2 linked regions of the Phyllobacterium zundukense genome follow. The protein of the gene in region 1 binds, or shares a complex with, the protein of each later gene. Links are inferred from orthologs where the notes say so. Each region holds a gene or a part of one and is shown on either strand. Other genes may lie near its edges.

Region 1 (6,081 bases):
ACGGTTCTTTACAGTCCTCAAGATGCGGTAATGATGGCCGCCTTCGCCTTCGAAATAGAGCACCGCATCGACCATATGCTCGATCACGCGAGGCCCGGCGATCTGACCCTCCTTTGTCACGTGCCCCACCAGAACAACTGCCGCGCCAGTCTGCTTGGCATAGCGGATCATGGCTTGGGCGCCGGCACGCACCTGCGTCACTGTTCCGGGGGCAGAATCGGCGGCGTCTGTCCACAATGTCTGGATCGAATCAATTATGATCAAATCTGGCCGCTTCGAATCGGAGATGGTGGCCAGGATGTCTTCGACATTGGTTTCGGCCGCGAGCAGCACGTCGGTGTCGGCAGCATGCAATCGCTGCGCGCGTAGCCTGATTTGCGCCACTGCCTCTTCACCTGAAACGTAAACGACGCGGTGACCCTGGCGGGCGAGGGCAGCCGCAGCCTGCGTCAGCAATGTCGATTTGCCGATTCCGGGATCGCCGCCGATGAGGATCGCCGAACCGCGGACGAATCCCCCGCCGGTCACACGATCCAGTTCGCCGATTCCTGACTGGATGCGCGGTGCATCCTCGATTTCGCCGGAAAGTGTGGTCAGCGCTACTGCGCGGCCTTTTCGCGACGATAGCTTGCCAGGTCCGCTGCCGATGCCGCCAGCCGTGCCTTCCTCAACGAGCGTGTTCCACTCGCCGCACTCATCGCACTTGCCGGCCCAACGGGTATGCACCGCACCGCAGTTCTGACAGATAAATTGAATTCTTGGCTTTGCCATCAATTACTTTCGGATTTGAGATAGCGCCGGTGATAGCGATTCCCAAGGCTGGTAAGCAACTCATATCCGATCGTTCCAGCGGCGCGGGCAGCGTCGTCCAACGCAATGTTGTGGCCGAAGAGTTCGATGAAGTCTCCCGGGCTAACGGTATCCACTGGAAGATCAGTGATATCGAATGACGTCAGATCCATGGTGACACGACCAATAATTGGAACTTTGCTCCCGGCAACAAAGCCAACGCCGCCATTGGGTACGGCGGCGCGCAACGGCACACCGCTGCCCGATGCAGAACGAAGATAACCATCCGCATAGCCTGCCGAGCAAACCGCAATACGCGTGTCGCGTTCAAGCGTCGTGGTAGCGCCATAACCCACGGTCTCGCCCTTTAGTCCGGTGCGGATCTGTACAACGCGTGCTTCCAGCGTCACCACACGGCGCATGGGATTGGCGGCGGACGAAAGTGGTTCACCGCCATACATGGCAACGCCGGGTCGGCTGAGTTCATATTCACCTATACGCGCGTGAAAAATGCCGGGGGAATTTGCGATGCTGGATTCAATTCCTGCAAAAGCCCCGCGAAGTTTTTGAAATGATTCAATTTGCTTTAGGTTTAACGCATGCGCCTGCTCGTCAGCCGTAGCGAGATGCGTCATCAGTAGAACCGGTTTTTGGTCCCGCATATCGGCCGCAAAGGCCAAGGCTTCAGTCAGGCTAAGGCCGAGACGGTTCATACCGGTGTCCACATGCAGCGCAAAGGGAAGCTTGTCCTTTCGACGGGCATTCAGGCTCTTCCACAAATCGAGTTCATGGATCGAGCCAAGAACGGGAATGAGATCCGATTGGCCATAAGTTTCGAATGCCTCGGCAAAAAACCCGTTGAGCACAAGCACCCGCGCATCGGGTGCGACAGCTTTTACCCGTAGACCTTCCTCGGCCAGTGCGACAAAGAATGTGCGGCATCCAGCCTGCCATAACGCCGGAACGACATGGACAATGCCGAGGCCGTACGCGTCGGCCTTGACGACGGCACTGGTCTCTGCGGGTTTCGACTTTTTAGCGAGAAATAGCCAATTGGCGGCGAGCGCATCGAGATCGATGGTCAACCGCCCCCCGGCTAACCGGGGATCTGCGCCGGCCGTAGTGATCTGGGGCTTTTTGGCAGTCAAAGGTTCACTCGAACCGTTCAGGAAGATGCGGATCTTCGGCAAGATCGGTAAAGCGGGTAAATTCCGCCTGGAACGCCAGTCTTACCGTGCCTGTCGGGCCGTGACGTTGCTTGGCGACGATGACTTCCGCCTTGCCCGTAGCCTCGTTGAGATCGGCCTGCCACTTGAAATGCTCTTCCGTCCCGACCTTGGGTTCCTTGTTCTTGATGTAATATTCGTCGCGATAGACGAAAAGCACAACGTCCGCGTCCTGCTCGATCGAACCGGATTCACGCAAGTCGGAAAGTTGCGGATGCTTGTCTTCACGGCTTTCCACCTGACGCGACAGCTGGGAGAGGGCGATGATCGGCGTGTTCAATTCCTTGCCAAGCGCTTTCAGGCCGGTGGTGATTTCGGTAATTTCCTGCACACGGTTTTCCGATGCGCGCTTTGACGACCCTTGCATGAGCTGAATATAATCGATGACCAGGACGTCCAGCCCGCGCTGGCGCTTCAGGCGCCGCGCTCGCGCTGCAAGCTGGGCGATAGAAATACCGCCGGTCTGATCGATATAAAGCGGCACTTTCTGCATGTGCTGTGAACAGGCGACAAGCTTTTCGAAATCGGCTTCGCTGATCTCGCCGCGACGGATTTTCGAGGAACTGATCTCCGATTGCTCGGAAATGATACGGGTTGCCAGCTGTTCCGACGACATTTCGAGCGAGAAAAAGCCGACCACGCCGCCGTTCTTGGCTTTGAACGTGCCATCAGCGAGCTGTTCGGGCTCATAGGCGGCGGCAATGTTGAATGCGATATTCGTCGCAAGCGAGGTCTTGCCCATACCGGGGCGTCCTGCGAGGACAATCAGGTCAGATGGTTGGAGGCCGCCCATGCGCGCATCGAGCGCACGAATGCCTGTCGAAATGCCGGACAAGTGACCGTCACGCATGAACGCCGCGTTGGCCATGTCGACGGCAGTCTTGACTGCATCGGTGAATGTCTGAAATCCGCCATCGTAGCGGCCGGTTTCGGCGAGTTCGAACAGGCGTCGCTCCGCATCTTCGATCTGGCCCTGCGGCGCCACATCAACCGGGGCGTCGTAGGCTATGTTGACCATGTCTTCGCCGATAGTGATCAAAGCCCGGCGCGTGGCAAGATCGTAGATCGCCCGGCCATAGTCCTCGGCATTGATGATCGTTACCGCCTCTGCAGCGAGGCGGGCGAGATATTGCATCACCGTCATTTCGCCGATTTTGGCGTCAGCGGGCATGAATGTCTTCAGCGTCACCGGATTCGCCATCTTTCCCATGCGAATCATATCGGAAGCGACTTCGAAGATCTTGCGATGTAGCGGTTCGTTGAAATGGGTCGGTTTCAGAAAGTCGGAAACCCGGTAAAACGCGTCATTGTTGACGAGAATGGCACCCAACAGGGCCTGTTCAGCCTCTATATTGTTAGGGGCCTCGCGGTAAAGCGCTCCTTGAGCCTCGTTGATCTTGCGTACCGTAGCTTCAGCCATTTCAAATTTTCCTGTTCCTCGATCAACATGGCCACGGCGTTTTTAACGACGCAATGCGGAGGCGGACTATACATTTCCGTCCACAGCAAGAAGTACAAAACAGGATGTTACAGCTTGACTCAGAGCCACCGATTTGGCGCGTGATTCGCAGATGACAGTGTATACCCGCAACGCTCAATGTCGCAATTTGGGCGCAGTGGAAAACACAAAAAATCCATCCGCAAATCGCCCTGCGGATGGTTTTTGATGTTAGGGGGTAGTCTGTCGTCGGACTTACCGCCCGGCGACTGATTCCTTGGTCTCCACCTGGCTATTGGCGGAGCTCCGTTCGCATTCAAGCCGCTTCAGCCGCTTTTCTTCCTTCTCGATATAGTTCCGGGTTAGGGGCACGGCTTCCTGCCGGTGTGCGAGCTGGATCTGGAACACGACCAGGTTTTGCCAGCGGAACGCCGCTTCCGAAGCCGCAAGATAGAACTCCCACATGCGGCAGAACCGTTCATCGTAGATCGCCTTGGCCTTCTCGCGATCTCGCCATGAATCGTTCGCGCCAGATACGCAGGGTGTCCGCGTAGTGCAGCCGGAGAATCTCGATATCGGTGACAACGAGACCAGCCTTTTCGATGTGCGGCAGCACTTCCGAGAGTGCCGGAATATAACCGCCCGGGAATATGTATTTCTGGATGAAGGCGTTCGTATAGGAGGGGCCATCCGAGCGGCCGATGGAATGCAGGAGGAATACACCGTCCTTCTTCAAAAGCCGTGCGGTATGCTGGAAATATTCCGGGAAGTGCCCGATACCGACATGTTCGAACATGCCGACCGACACGATGCGGTCGAAGCTCTCTTCGATCGTTCTATAGTCCTGAAGGGTGAATTGCGCTTTTCCCGTCAGGCCTTCTTCGAATGCGCGCTTGTTGGCGATACCGAATTGCTCTTGCGACAGCGTTACACCGGTCACATTGGCTTCGAGGTGCTTGGCGAGGTAGATTCCGAGTCCGCCCCAGCCGCAACCAATATCGAGCGTCTTGTGCCCCTTTTTCAACAGCAGTTTCGCTGCGATGTGACGCTTCTTCGCCAGTTGTGCTTCTTCCAGCGTTGCATCCGGCCGTTCGAAGTAGGCACAGGAATATTGCATGTCCGTATCGAGGAACAACCTGTAGAGGTCTTCAGACAGGTCATAGTGGCGCTGGACGTTGCTGGAAGCGCGAGTCAGCGTATTCATCTGATGCAGGCGGCGGGTGGCACGGCGTATGCCTTCGATCGCCAACATCCAGGGTTCCTTGGCGACAGTCGCCCCGGTATTCTCGAAAATGATCTTCAGGACGTCATAAATATCGCCTTCGAGAACGTCGATATCGCCGTTCATATAGGCTTCCGGGAAGTGTAGCGATGGGTCGAAAGCGATCTTTCGTTCGGCCGCTGCGCTGTTGATGCGAAAGGCGAATTGCTCTCCGGTTCCATCACCGAAGGTTTGAGATTTACCGGAAGAGTCTGTGATAACCAAAGTGCCAGTGTAGATCATCCGCGAGAGCGCGGCTTTTAGTATGGCATTCATGAACAATCTCCATCATTGACGATAGAGCTCGGCCATTAGCAGGCTCGAGGTGAGCCGTGGTCGGGCGTGGTAAGACAAACAAATCTAATCGTTTTTTTGTTCCTGAAAAGCAAAAAAATACCCGGCACTGCTGCCGGGTACTTTCAAAATGTTGATGAGATCATTCGAAAGAATGATCTATCGAAGAAAGATCAGGCGTTTTCTTCGCCTTCTTCGTCCTCGTCGAAGAATTCGTCCGCAAGCGGAACTTCTTCGATACCGTAGATCGCCTCGGCGGAGGTAAGATCTTCGCCCTTTACCTGACGCTCGGCTTCATCTGCAGTACGAGCAATGTTGATCGTGACCGTTGCTTCAACTTCCGGATGAAGTGTCAGCACGATCTTGTGCAGGCCAATGGTCTTGATCGGCGTGTTCAGTTCAACCTGGTTGCGGTTGATCGAGAAGCCTTCAGCGGTGATCAGATCAGCGATATCGCGTGTCGAAACTGAACCGTAGAGCTGACCGGTTTCACCTGCCGAACGAACGGCGATGAACGACTTGCCGTCGAGCTTTTCGGAGATCGCCTGTGCTTCAGTCTTGCGTTCGAGATTGCGTGCTTCGAGCTGCGCGCGCTGACCTTCGAACTTCTTCTTGTTGGCTTCGTTGGCACGAAGAGCCTTGCCCTGTGGCAACAGGAAATTACGGGCAAAGCCGTCCTTTACCTTGACTGTTTCGCCCATCTGGCCGAGGCGGCTGATACGTTCGAGAAGAATGACTTCCATTTGAATTATCCTTGTCTGTTCTAATGTTAGTTGTCGTTGTTAGGTGGTGTTGTATTCGCAGCCTTCGAAACCGGGGCGTTGCGCGACGTGTCGAACAAACCGGCAAGAAGGAAGAGGAAAAGCACAAAGGCGAAAAGCACAACCGCGAGGTAAGCGAACCATAGTGCCACTGGGCGCCACGCTGCGCCGCGCGTCCTTGCATGCAGTATGGCGAAACCCGCCATCGTGAAACCGGCACCGAGTGCGCCGGCAATCGCGGTTGCGGCATAGCCGATGCCGCCCGGCAGGAAGCAGGCAGCGCAAGCGATGGCGAAGACGATAAGCGCGGCG
Region 2 (6,201 bases), 1.3 Mb from region 1 along the record:
TAGGTCGAGAACTTGTAACCGCGACGGTATTCGAATTTGTCCACCGCCTTCATCAGGCCGATATTGCCCTCCTGGATCAGATCGAGGAACTGCAAACCGCGGTTGGTATATTTCTTGGCGATGGAAATAACGAGACGCAGGTTTGCCTCGACCATTTCCTTCTTGGCGAGCGCAGCTTCACGTTCGCCTTTCTGCACCTGATTGACGATGCGGCGGAATTCCGAGATCGAAATGGCGGTTTCTTGCGCCATGTTCTGAATTTCCGTGCGCAGGTTCTTGATCGTCTCTTTTTCGTTCTTGGTATATTCCTTCCAGCCGCGCGTCGTCAGATTGGAAACAGCCTTCAACCAGTTCGGATCGAGCTCGTTACCCTGATATTCCTTGAGGAAGTCCTCGCGGCGTACCCCATAAGATTCGGCAAGACGCAGCAGGCGCCCTTCGTTCTGAACGAGACGCTTGTTGATGTCGTAAAGCTGGGCGACCAGGGCTTCGATACGGTTCTGGTTCAGTGATAGCGACTTGACCGCCTTGATCAGCTGATCCTTGAGTTCCTTGTAGCGGCGCTCCTGACTCGGTGATAGCGATCCGGAAGCAGCAAGGCGGTTTTCCACCTGCTGGTCCTGCAACTTGCGCAGCTTCTTGTAGGTATCGGCAATAACGTCGAGGGTTTCCATGACCTGCGGACGCAACTCGGCTTCCATCGCGGCAAGCGACAGATTTGCCTCATCATCCTCGTCGTCATCTTCTTCGACGGGCGTATCACCGCCGACATTGGTGATATCGTCATCGTCGCGGCGGCTGCGCATCCGATCATTGGCCGCAGCCGGCTTCTCTTCTTCGACGCGTTCGATCACCGGAGCCTGTTTGGCTTCCGGCCCCGCATAGGTCGTTTCAAGGTCGATGATTTCACGCAGCAGGATCTTCGACTCGTTCAGATCCTCGCGCCAGATGATGATCGCCTGGAAGGTCAGTGGGCTTTCGCAGAGACCCGAGATCATGGTTTCGCGACCCGCCTCGATGCGCTTGGCAATGGCGATTTCGCCTTCGCGCGACAACAGTTCGACCGTGCCCATCTCGCGCAGATACATGCGGACAGGATCGTCGGTGCGATCGGTCGGTTCCTTTTTGGTGGTCGTGGGCGCTACGGCAGTCCCAGTCGACTCCGCAAGTTCGCGGGCATCGCTTTCCTCGTCGGCGCTGTTGTCTGTTTCTTCGGCGTCAGCGTCCTGCTCGTCATCTTCGACAACGTTGATGCCCATGTCACTCAACATGGCCATGGTGTCTTCGATCTGTTCGGAAGTGACCTCTTCGGATGGCAGAACTGCATTGAGTTCGTCCATCGTGACATAGCCGCGTTTTTTCGCGAGCTTGATCATCTTCTTGACAGCGTCATCGGAAAGGTCGAGAAGCGGTCCGTCTGGCGCGCCTTCGCGCTCGACTTCTACTTCTTCGTTTTCCTTTGCCTTCGTTGCCATATTCTATATCTCCAAGCGGTGTTCGCTTTGTTCCCCTGATGGGCGCTTTGTTCATGCATGAAAACAACGAGCGCGGCAGCGCACCGGTTCCCCTACACCATCAAGGTATAATGATCGACTAGCCGAAATCCTGTTAATGGCGGATTAACCCTGTTATTCCGACACGCTTACATATCTGCCGAATTTGCCGGTTTTTTCGCTTTACCCGCAAACATCAACGAAATATCTTTAATTCGCGCACTCTGATTCCGTCATTATTGACCCACGTCAACCCCGACTCAACTGATTCGTGGGAAAAAAAGCGAATCAATTCGGTCAAAACCCCTTGCCCGATCGCCCTGACGGTATTCCGAACCCTTCGATCAGCGCCTCAGTTGCCTGCGCATTGCGAATATCATTCTGAATATCGAGGAGCCGGTTAAGGTTTTCATCGGTGGCTTCGCTCGCCAAGGCGGTTTCAGCTACTTTCAGCTCTTTATGTAGTGTGCTTGCGCGTTGATGCAAGTGAATCGCCTGCTTTAGCGCCTCCAAAGCATCTTCTTCTGCCGCTTCCGCCGTCGCGGTCCACATGCGCGCACGGCGCGTCAATGCTTCCAGCGCTTCAATCAAAGCGCCATGATTGGTATCGACCATCGCCTTGCGCATCTCTGTCCCGTTGGCGACATGATGCTCGGCCATTGCGTTGAGCATGGCCGCATGAAACCGCTTGAGGTCCGGATGGCTGAATTCAAGCCGCACCACGGTTTCGAAATCCTCCTCGATCAACCGCGGATGATTGAACAATGTCATCAGGATTGCGGTCTCGCGCAAGGGAGGGGCCGCCGACGTGGTCTTGACCAAAACTGAACGCGCCAGACTGTCGGAAACCGCAAAACGGCCACTGGCTGCGCCCCTGCCCCGTTGGCCATAACCATTCTGCTGGCCGAAACTGTTCTGGTTGTTGCCGCGTGCGTTATTGTTGCTGCGCTGGTTCGAACCGAAGAACTGCTGGATACGCTCACGCACATCCTGTGCATAGTGGCGGCGCACATTCTCGTCGCCGATCAGCGCCGTCATCTGCTTAAGGCGTGCTTCAAGTTCGGCGCGCCGCTCCGGCGTGTCGAAGACGCCGCTCGCCGTTTCGCGCGTCCACAGCATGTCGGCAAGCGGTCGTGCATCATCGAGTACAGCCTGGAAAGCCTGTGGACCGGAACTCTTGACCAGATCGTCAGGGTCCTTGCCTTCCGGCAGAACAGCAAAACGCAGGGAGAAGCCGGGCTTCAACGCGGGCAGAGCCAGATCGATCGCGCGGTGCGCGGCCTTGATCCCCGCATTGTCGCCATCGAAACAAAGTATAGGCTCTGGCGACATGCGCCACAGGAGATCGAGCTGATCTTCCGTCAATGCGGTTCCGAGCGGCGCGACGGCCTGGGGGAAGCCGGCCTGCGCCAAGGCAATGACATCCATATAGCCTTCGACGGCAATGACGGCCTTTGCCGGCTGGCCGGCCTGCGGTTGCGCCGCCTTTCTGGCACGCAGGGCGTTAAAAAGAATTTTGCCCTTGTGGAAGAGTTCGGTCTCGTTGGAATTCATGTATTTTGCGATGGCATTGGGCGCCAGCGCCCGCCCGCCAAAGGCAATGATACGGCCCCGCAAATCCTCGATCGGAAACATGATGCGATCACGGAAACGATCAAACGACACCGGCTTGTCGTCGCCATAGACCACCAGTCCGCCGGCCTCGATCTGCTCCTTGGTGGCATTCTTTGAGGCCAGATGTTCCTTCAGCGCGTTGCGGCTCTCCGGCGCATAACCCAGACGATAAGAATGCTGCGTCGCAGCGCTCAAGCCCCGCTCTCGCAGATAAGCACGGGCCTTTGCTCCTCCCGCCGCCTGCAGCTGTTCCTCGAAAAACTTGGTCGCCATTTCCATGACGTCATAAAGCGTCGCGCGCTTCGCCTCGCGTATTTCCATTTCGGCGTCGCGCGCCGGCATCGGCACTCCGGCCATGTCGGCAACACGCTGTACGGCCTCGGGGAAACTCAACCCTTCGAGCTCGGTTAGAAAACGGAAATGGTCGCCGGTAACGCCGCAGCCGAAACAATGGTAGCGGCCCTTGCGGTCTTCACAGTGGAAGCTCGGCGATTTCTCCCCGTGGAATGGACAGCAGGCCCAGAAGTCCCCCTTCGGGGCGTTAGTCTTTTTCCGGTCGAACGAAACGCGCGTCCCGATCACGCTGGAGATCGGTACACGCTCCCTGATCTCATCGAGAAAGGACGGCGGAAATCGCATGCGGCTCTTCGTTCTTCAAAATTGGCGCTTCGGAAAGTCGGTCTTGGCAGCCTGAAACTCCATTTATCAGGCTCTGAACCATATTGCATTAAATAGGAACACGACGGAAGTCCGGCAAGCACATCATCCCCTGCTCATCGCGTCGAACGGCCCATCGACGAGCTTCGGCCTTTACAAAGCCGGCAAATGATCACCTGGCGGATTCAGAACTGTCATAAAATTGTTATAATATGCCAAAAGCGACACATTTTTTCTTAGCCGGAACATATTTTTTTCCCTTTTTGATTGATATGTTATCTTAATAAATTGCAACTAAAATCGTGTAGTTGCATTACCGTTTTTTCCGTACCCGACAGGATCATCACAAGTGAACGGTTCCGCAATTTTGTTGCATCTGGCAGGCGCCGTGGCGCTCTTGCTCTGGGCAACACGCATGGTTCGCACCGGCGTAGAGCGAGCCTATGGCGAGCGCATGCGCCAAAGCTTGCGCGGCGTACTGCACAATCCTGTTCTCGCCGTCCTGTGGGGACTGATGCTTTCCATCGCGCTGCAGAGCTCGACGGCGGTCAGTCTTCTGGTCGGCTCCTTCGTGGGATCAGGCTTTGTCAGCGGCATTGCCGGGCTCATGGCCGTGAGGGGCGCCGAAGTTGGGTCAGCGCTCGTCGTCAAGATCCTGAGCTTCGACCTGACATTGCTGGTACCGCTCTGCCTGGTGGCAGGAACCGTTATTTTCATGGCGACCGAACGAAGCAACTGGCGGCAGGTGGGCCGTATCCTTGTCGGCATCGGCCTTCTCGTGCTTTCGCTCGAAATGACCGGCCAGGCAACAGAACCTTTGCGCAACAGTGAACTGCTGCCGGTGATCGTCGGCTATTTGAATACCGATCCCGTTACCGCATTCCTGATTGCAGCGATCATGACATGGCTATTCCACTCAAGCATCGCCGCCGTATTGCTCCTGGTGACATTTGCCTCGCGTGGACTCATCCAGCCAGAACTTGGTATCGTGATGATTTTTGGCGTGAACCTTGGCTCGTCCTTCATCGCACCGCTTTTGACCCGCAATGCCGCCCCGCAGACGCGTATCGTGCCGATGGGCAATCTGCTGATGCGCGGAGCCGGTTCCATCGTTATCCTGATCCTTTATCTGTCGTTCAAACCATCTGTGACCTTCCTTGGCTCCGCACCAGCTGATCAGGTCATCAATGGCCACATCCTCTTCAACATCATCATCTTGCTTGCTGGCGTTCCGCTTTCCGCGCTTGTCCTCAAGGTAACCAAGGCCGTCGTCGCGCTCAATGTTCCGGTCGAACAGCCAAAATCGCTCGATCACGCGGAACTCAGCGCCTTGGACGAAAGCGTTCTCGATACCCCGAGCCTTGCGCTCGCCAATGCCACCCGCGAAACCGTCCGCGTTTGCGAAACTGTCGAGATTATGTTGCGCGGAATCATCGGGCTCTACGAGAATCCTGTTCAGGAGCGTATCGACGAATTGTCCGGCCTTGATGACAAGGTCGACCGCAAGCATGCGGCCATCAAACTCTACCTTGCCAAGCTGACGACCAAGCCTCTGAGCGACTTTGAAGTCGCACGCGCCCGGGAGCTGCTTGGCGCATGCGTAAAGCTGGAACAGGTCGGCGACATCATCGTCCGCAACATGCTGGCGCTGGTGCAGAAGAAGATGGACCGGAAACTCAAATTCACCGACGAAGGCTGGCTGGAACTCAGCAACTTCCACGCCAAGGTGCTCACCAACGCGCGTATGGCGTTTAATGTGCTCGTCTCACGTGATCGCGAAACGGCCCATCAACTGGTGCTTGAAAAAGACCACTTGCGCGATCTTGAAAAGCAGAGCAGCGAGCGGCACTTCCGCCGCCTGCGTGAAGGCACGACCCGAAGCGTCGAGACGAGCTCGATTCACCTCGACACGATCCGCGATTTGAAACAGGTCAATTCGCTGCTGGCAGCCATGGCGTATCCCGTCCTCGAAGAACAGGGCCTTTTGAACACCACACGTTTGCGCGCTTTGCACAGCTGACCGTCAAGGGCGACCGTCGGCGCAACATCCAGCGAAACGCTCAGATGATCTCACTTGTGCCAGTGTATTTCGTGTCTAATAATCGCGATGAATGTGACTGTTGGACCCAATGAAAGCGCCCATGGCGGTACCGATCAGAAGTCCAAGAAGTACATTGCCCATGATTGCTTCGCCAACACCCGCGCCAACTGACAATCCAGCCAGCATTCCAATAATAGTCGACCAGGTTTGTTCTTTCATTTCAGCCTCCGTTTTTATGATAAATGAACGCCGCAAAGTCATTCGAGTTCCAGCGGAGCGCCGAACTACAAATCAACAAAACGGGAAATGAGCGTGATGATTTCGCTAAGACCGATGCGTGCCGATGAATACGCGGCTTATCTGGACTATTTCATTCCTGACTACGCGACGGAAATA

Evidence for each region.
Region 2: the proteins of N8E88_RS29770 (region 1) and dnaG are in contact, whole or in part, in a crystal structure (PDB 2R6A), measured with the Geobacillus stearothermophilus proteins. The link is inferred for Phyllobacterium zundukense from one-to-one orthologs. Residues at the interface, in WP_033016901.1 of Geobacillus stearothermophilus: Ser13, Glu15, Ala16, Gln18, Glu91, Leu92, Asp94, Ala95, Val96, Pro97, Thr98, Ala99, Ala100, Asn101, Tyr104, Tyr105, Ile108; in WP_049624496.1 of Geobacillus stearothermophilus: Lys456, Leu457, Leu458, Pro459, Ala460, Asn463, Ala464, Leu467, Leu535, Leu536, Ile537, Ala538, Gln544, Glu545, Asp548, Tyr549, His552.

The regions. Positions count from the first base shown.
Region 1 is NZ_CP104973.1:3,534,098-3,540,178, reverse strand. Bases 1,189-4,061 are described here. They hold N8E88_RS29770 (replicative DNA helicase), read right to left. Parts: upstream 3,436-4,061; coding sequence 1,942-3,435; downstream 1,189-1,941. Other genes in these bases: alr (alanine racemase), read right to left, coding at 1,189-1,937. Also shown: DNA repair protein RadA, read right to left, coding at 1-771; more of alr, read right to left, coding at 771-1,188; rplI (50S ribosomal protein L9), read right to left, coding at 5,182-5,751; N8E88_RS29755 (DUF2232 domain-containing protein), read right to left, coding at 5,778-6,081. UniProt on the Escherichia coli protein: The main replicative DNA helicase, it participates in initiation and elongation during chromosome replication. Travels ahead of the DNA replisome, separating dsDNA into templates for DNA synthesis.
Region 2 is NZ_CP104973.1:2,249,002-2,255,202, reverse strand. Bases 1,269-4,261 are described here. They hold dnaG (DNA primase), read right to left. Parts: upstream 3,747-4,261; coding sequence 1,791-3,746; downstream 1,269-1,790. Other genes in these bases: N8E88_RS23440 (Na/Pi cotransporter family protein), read left to right, coding at 4,114-4,261. Also shown: more of N8E88_RS23440, read left to right, coding at 4,262-5,784; N8E88_RS23435 (hypothetical protein), read right to left, coding at 5,860-6,024; N8E88_RS23430 (GNAT family N-acetyltransferase), read left to right, coding at 6,121-6,201. UniProt on the Escherichia coli protein: RNA polymerase that catalyzes the synthesis of short RNA molecules used as primers for DNA polymerase during DNA replication.